2 regions of the Halomonas sp. DN3 genome follow, and region 2 is predicted to be linked to the other one. Evidence: predicted binding sites of a transcription regulator. Region 2 holds the regulator's gene; the other holds the start of a gene.
The links. The regulator FNR, encoded in region 2, switches genes on or off when oxygen is low (the NO sensors DNR and NnrR bind a similar motif). The targets are predictions, from matches to a motif close to TTGATNTANATCAA.
Positions count from the first base shown of each region.

Region 1 (3,406 bases), 1.2 Mb from region 2:
GATACGATCGAAGATGCCGCCGCGCACGTAGCCCGACCCCTTGTAGGAAAAGCTGCCATCGGCGAGCAGGGCAACGGCGTGTTCGCCGGGGGCGAGGCTCGCCATCAACTGGTCGTAGCCGCGCTCGCCCAGCAGATTGCGGCCCACGCTCGGCGCATTGAGGTAGCCCAGGTAAAGATCGATGAAGGTGGCGTCGCGGGGCGGACGCTGGCCGCTCAGGTAGTGCTCCGCCGGGGTGCCGACGAAGGCGTCGTCGACCTCTCCCTGGCTCAGAGTCAGGTGACCCAGTGCCCCCTGGTCGAGCAGGCCCTGCCAGTCGGCGGGCGCGAACACCTCGTCACGCACACGGGCGATTGGCGCTGCCGCGGGGTCCTCGATCAGCCCCAGGGCGGCGGCGACCAGGCGTCCTGCTCGCATGATGGTGTCGTTGACCACGATGACGGTCACGGTGGCGCCGGAGATGGCATCGACGTCCTCTCCCACCTCCAGGCGCGACGTCACCGAGGTACCCAGGTGCTGGCCGGCGAAGTCGTCCAGGCGCTCTGACGGGATGCCGACCAGCATGATCGGCTCGGAATGATTGAGCACCTTGGCCAGGCGCAGGCTGGCGGAAGGATCGATGGCGATCAGCAGGTTGACCGGCTTGCCCGAGTAGGCGGGGATCGGCGCGACCTCGGCGCTCTCGAAGGCGTAGCCGACCAGTTCGTCGCCTCGGTAGAGCGCATTGACCGGCCACGGCAGGTCGGCCACCGGCTCTATTCTGTCGGTGCCGGGAAAGGCCTGCTGAAACAGCGCGAGGTCACCCTTGGCGCTGCCAAGGTCACCGGGATACTGATCGAATTCCAGCGCCAGGGCGGGCAGGCTCAAGCACATCGCCAACAGCACGACAAGCAGGCGCAGGGGAGAAGACCAGTGGCGGGGAAAATGGCGGGGGGCTTGGGTCATGGCATGACCTCGAGGCGCAAAGCGCCCCGAGGACGCTTCGCGCACCAGGGTAGGATCAGGGCGTCAGCGACGAGAAGTAGGCGGCGATGTCGGCGATATCCTGATCCGACAGGGCCGCTGCCTGGGGCGCCATGATGGCGGACATGCCACCACCGCGCTGACCCTCGCGATAGGCCTTGAGCGCGCTTTCCAGGTACGGAGCGTTCTGACCCGCCAGGTTGGGATAGATCGGTCCGGTGGCCTTGCCGTCGGTGCCATGGCAGGCGGCGCAGGCGCCGATCTTGGTTTCACCGGCGGCGGCGTCGCCGGCGGCCTGGGCGTTGAGACTGAACAGACAAGCGGCGCCAAGCGCGGCCAGGGGGATCCATTTCATGATGAGCGCTCCTCGGTCTTGGGGCGTGATACCTGACGCAAGCGGCGTGCTGCTTGGGTCAGGCATCACGGTTTGTGCGGGATGTCCCTTGGGACTCTCGAGTATTGGAGCGCTCAGCGACAATACCCTATGACGTTGGTCAACTTTAGGCGGGGAGAGGTACGTCTTCCGTACTATGCTTGATCGGGATCACTGGGATGGCAGGGGCATCATTGCGGTTGGCTCGCGTTTGCACTACCTCGGGCGAGCACACGCCCCCAGGGGCAAGCGCCGTGATGCCGCTGCCGTGATTTGATGCAGGTCATGTCTGGCTTCGTCTTGCCGGGACGTGCCGATTCGACGTGCGACAATGCCGACAGATGCCGCCGTCGGGCGGTCGTGTCACGAGGGGCCTTGTCGATGTCATCCGATGTTTTGCCGTTTCAGCGTGCGCTGGTCGAGAAGTACGACCGTCCAGGGCCGCGCTACACCTCCTATCCCACCGCGCCGCACTTCCACGACGGTTTCGGTGTCGCCGACTATCGCCAGGCGGTGGAGCGCAGCCAGCAGGGGGAGCCGAAGCCGCTGTCGGTCTACGTCCATGTGCCCTTCTGCGAAAGCCTCTGCTACTACTGTGCCTGCTCCAAGATCATTACCCACAATCGCGAGCGTGCCGCCGACTACCTGGCGCTGCTCAAGCGCGAGATCGCCCTGCAGGCGGCGCTGTTCGACGAGTCCCGGGAGCTCAACCAGCTGCACCTGGGGGGTGGTACCCCGACCTTTCTGTCCAATGACCAGCTCAAGGGGCTGATCGACGCCCTGGCGCGCCACTTCCGCTTCGCCCCGGAGCAGCGCCGGGAATTCTCGCTGGAGGTGGATCCGCGCACGGTGACCCCCGCCCAGATCCATGAACTGCGCGAGATGGGCTTCAATCGTCTGAGCTTCGGCGTCCAGGACTTCGATCCGCTGGTCCAGAAGGCGGTCAACCGCGTGCAGAGCGAGGCCCAGGTGGCAGCCCTGGTGGACGCCGCCCGGGACGCCGGCTTCGCCTCGGTGTCGGTGGACCTGATCTACGGGCTGCCGCTGCAGACCCGCGACAGCTTCGACGCCACCCTGGCCAAGGTGGTGGCGCTGAGACCCGACCGCATCGCCGCCTACAGCTACGCCCACCTGCCGTCGCTGTTCAAGGCCCAGCGGCTGATCCGCGACGAGGACATGCCGCCGCCCGGGCGCAAGCTCGAGTTGCTCGAGCTGACCATCGAGCGGCTGACCCAGGCGGGCTACGTCTATATCGGCATGGACCACTTTGCCCTGCCCGAGGACGAGCTCAGCCGAGCCCGTCACGACGGTACCCTGCAGCGTAATTTCCAGGGCTACTCGACCCACGCCCAGTGCGACATGATCGGGCTCGGGGTCACCTCCATCGGCAAGGTCGGCGACGCCTACAGCCAGAACGTCAAGACCACCGCCGAGTACGCCGAGCACCTCGAGGCCGGGCGGCTGCCGGTGTTGCGGGGCTATCGGTTGAGCGACGAAGACCAGCTGCGTGCCGAGCTGATCACCTCGCTGATGTGTCACGGCGAGGTGCGCTTCGCCGAGTTCGAGGCCCGTCACGCTATCGACTTCCGCACGCATTTCGCCAGCGCCCTCGACCGGCTCGACGAGATGCAGGCCGACGGCTTGATCGAGATCAAGCAGCAAGCGCTCAGGGTGCTGCCGGCGGGGCGCCTGATGATGCGCAACGTGGCCATGGCCTTCGATGCCTACCTGGTCCCCGGCAGCGGGCGCTTCTCGCGCACCGTCTAGCCGGCTCTATCGCGGCTGCCCCGGGGCGAGACGCCCGGGGTAGCCCGCGCTACCTTTCATGCGCCAAAGCCGAATTAACGATCGGGTCTTCCATGGCCCGATTTTTCGTTTATATTGTGCCGCCGGTCGAAAATTTTACTATATCTGGTAGGGTGCCCGAGCTTATCCGGAGCGCGCATCCGCCCCTTTACGACCCCGTTTATTTGCCGGTAACTTCATCGGAGACAAGCTTTCATGACCACATCCGCCAAGGCCGCCGCCCTGTCGCAGGAGGTTCCCATGCAGGGCCCCTCGTATGACATC
Region 1 is NZ_CP099965.1:4,493,179-4,496,584, reverse strand. Features, by position in the region: gene NKF27_RS19515 (NosR/NirI family protein) at 1-945, opposite strand, end outside; gene NKF27_RS19510 (cytochrome c) at 1,001-1,318, opposite strand; gene hemN (oxygen-independent coproporphyrinogen III oxidase) at 1,718-3,103, shown strand; gene NKF27_RS19500 (adenosylcobalamin-dependent ribonucleoside-diphosphate reductase) at 3,338-3,406, shown strand, end outside.
Region 1: the regulator FNR is predicted to act here: its motif matches at 1,610-1,623, upstream of hemN (oxygen-independent coproporphyrinogen III oxidase).

Region 2 (3,406 bases):
CTCCGCCACCCTGTTCGATCCCCGTACCCCCGAGGATGACCATCTCTCGATCGATGCCGGCGACAGCCCGGCCGACCCTGCTGCGGATGGCGACCAGACGGAAGCTCACGTTCAGGCCAAGGCACGGCGTGAGTTCAACAAGCTGCAGAAGCGCCTGCGCCGCCAGGCCGGTAACGCCATCATCGACTACGGCATGATCCAGGAAGGCGACAAGATCATGGTGTGTCTGTCTGGTGGCAAGGACAGCTACACCATGCTCGAGATCCTGCGCAGCCTTCAGCGCAACGCGCCGGTCAACTTCTCGCTGGTGGCGGTGAATCTGGATCAGAAGCAGCCGGGCTTTCCGGAGCATGTGCTGCCGAACTATCTGGACAGCATCGGCGTGGACTACCACATCCTCGAGCGCGACACCTATTCGGTGGTGAAGGAGAAGACGCCGGAGGGCAAGACCACCTGCGCGCTCTGCTCACGCCTGCGGCGCGGCTCTCTCTATGGCTTCGCCGAGGAGATCGGGGCGACCAAGATCGCCCTGGGCCACCACCGCGAGGACATTCTCGAGACGCTGTTTCTGAACATGTTCTTCGGTGGCAGCCTCAAGGCGATGCCACCCAAGCTGCTCTCCGACGACGGCAAGAACATCGTCATCCGCCCGCTGGCGTACTGCCGCGAGGCCGATATCCAGGCCTACAGCGAGGCGATGGAGTTCCCGATCATCCCGTGCAACCTGTGTGGTTCCCAGCCCAACCTGCAGCGCCAGGTGGTCAAGGAGATGCTGGCCGAGTGGGAGGTCAAGCATCCCGGGCGCCTCGAGAGCATGTTCAAGGCGGTGACCAATGTGGCGCCGTCGCAGCTGGCGGATCGGCAACTGTTTGACTTCGAGGGGCTGGAGGCCGTGCAGGCCGAACGCCAGGCCCGGCGCATCGACGTGGTGGATGCCGACTGATCTCGCCAGCAGCGAATGTGCAGGACGCCATGACAGCAAAAGAGGCCGCATCTCCGGATGCGGCCTCTTTTTTGTCACACGCCATCTATTACGCTCTGCTTTCCAGATCCTGGATACAGGGCCCTGCCGGCCAGGCCCGGCACGCTGCTGCCAGATCCGCTCAGGTAACTTCGGTGTCGGCCAGGGTCGACAGCGCGGTCAGGTCGAGGATATTGACCTCACGTCCCGATACCGCCACCAGATCCTGCTGCTGGAAACGCCCGAGGATACGGCTGACCGTTTCCACCGCCAGCCCCAGGTGATTGCCGATGTCGGCGCGGGACATGGACAGGCGGAAGCTGAACGGTGAATAGCCGCGGCGGCGGAAGCGATCCGACAGGCCGAGGAAGAAGCAGGCCAGGCGCTGATCAGCGGTCTTGCGTGACAGCAGCTGCATCATCCGGCGGTCCTCTCGCAGCTCCTTGCTCAGGGTGCGAAACAGCTGGGCACGCAGCTCCGGCAGGGTCTGGGTCAGCGCATCGAGGCGGTCGAAGGGAATCTCGCACACCGTGGTGGTCTCCAGCGCCACCACGCTGCCGGGATAGCGGCCGTCGTCGATGCCATCCAGCCCAACCAGTTCACTGGGCAGGAAGAAGTTGGTCAACTGAGCTTCGCCGCTGCCTTCGGTGGTGATCTGCTTGAGACTCCCCGACCGGACCGCGAAGACGCTGGTGAAGCGATCTCCTTGCTCGACCAATCGTGTGCCTTTCTTGATCGGCGGGTGACGACGGATGATGGAATCGAAGCGCTCGAGGTCGGCGGTCTCCAGCGACAGCGGAAGGCACAAGGAACTCAGGCTGCAGGACTCACAGCGAGTCTCATGCAGCATGGGACGCCGCCGATCTTGGGCCGTAGGACTCATTCGCAGCTCCTGTGTATCTGGGATCGATATTGACTGGGCCATGGGGAGAACAGACGTCGCCCGTACAGCACGTTGATGGCACTATTCTACACCCTCAGATCAGCTAAAAGTGGCGTCTACCTCTTTAGGATTAATAACTTAGAGGTAGGATGCGTCATTGATGCAGCCCAGTCCAAAGTTGCCAGACGGCAAAGGCGATGATCATGCCAGCGGCGGCGAGGCGTGTTGCCCGATGCGCCAGCAGGGCCTGCATTTGTCTGGCGGCGAGGCCCGTCACCACCAGCGCCGGAAGCGTGCCAAGACCGAAGCTCGCCATCAGCAGTGCGCCCTCGAGGGGTTCGGCCCGTGCCAGGCTCCAGGCCAGCATCGAGTACACCAGGCCACAGGGCAGCCAGCCCCAGATGGCGCCCAGCGCCACCGCCTGGGGCAGACGCACCACCGGCAACAGGCGTCTGCCTGCGGGTTCCAGGTACCTCCAGAGGTGACGCCCCAGTGCCTCGACGTGACGCAGGCCTTTCCATAGATCGGCAATGTAAAGCGCCATCAGGATCAACATCAGGCTGGCGACGATCTGCATCAGGCCACGCAGGGTCGGCGAAAGGCCGATCACCGAACCCAGGGTGGCAACCAGAGCGCCCGCCACACAGTAGCTGGTGATACGACCTACATTGTAGCCGAGCACCAGAGAGCCCACCCGCCAAGGTTGACGCATGCTGGGGGGGATGGCAAAGGTCAGAGCGCTCATGATGCCGCCGCACATGCCAATACAGTGTGCACCACCAAGCAGACCAAACACGAAGGCCGCCATCATGGGAGGCAGCTCGAGGCCGGTAGGATTCACTCAGGCCCTCTGGATGATGGATCACGATCGGATGTCTGCGCAGGCGTTTCGGACGAGGAAGCGCCGTCATCGGCACTGCGAGTGTCGTCTTCATCTTCGAACAGGATGCGATAGGCGGGGCCTTCGAGGTCCTCGAACTGGTCGTTGCGCACCGCCCAGAAGAAGGCCCAGACCGCCAGGCCCAGCAGGATCAACGACAAGGGTATCAACAGGTAAAGGATGCTCATGGGCCGGGGCTTGCGGTGACGGGTGAAGGTGTCGCGGTCGGCCTGGTGCGTCCGCGCCGCAGACGCAGGGCATTGCCGATGACCAGTAACGAGCTGAGTGACATGCCGATGGCGGCAAGCCAAGGGGGCACGAAGCCCAGCGCCGCTGCGGGCAGCGCCACGACATTGTAGAGCACCGACCAGGACAGATTCTGGCGAATGATGCGACGGGTCTGGCGGGCCACCTCGATGGCTTCGACGATACCCGTGAGCGGTTCGCCCAGCAATACCAGATCGGCGCGGGTGCGGGTGAGGTCGCTGGCCCCGGCCATGGCGATGGCAAGGTCGGCGCCGGCCAGTACCGGCACGTCATTGATGCCATCACCGACCATGGCCACCTTTTCGCCCTTTGCCTGCCGCGCCTTCAAGTGCCCGAGCTTGTCCTCGGGGGTGGCCTCGCCACGCCACTGATCGACGCCCAGCGTGTGGGCAAGCTGGCCAACGTTGACGGCGCG
Region 2 is NZ_CP099965.1:755,222-758,627, forward strand. Features, by position in the region: gene ttcA (tRNA 2-thiocytidine(32) synthetase TtcA) at 1-943, shown strand, start outside; gene fnr (fumarate/nitrate reduction transcriptional regulator Fnr) at 1,104-1,844, opposite strand; gene NKF27_RS03435 (sulfite exporter TauE/SafE family protein) at 1,999-2,685, opposite strand; gene ccoS (cbb3-type cytochrome oxidase assembly protein CcoS) at 2,682-2,912, opposite strand; gene NKF27_RS03445 (heavy metal translocating P-type ATPase) at 2,909-3,406, opposite strand, start outside.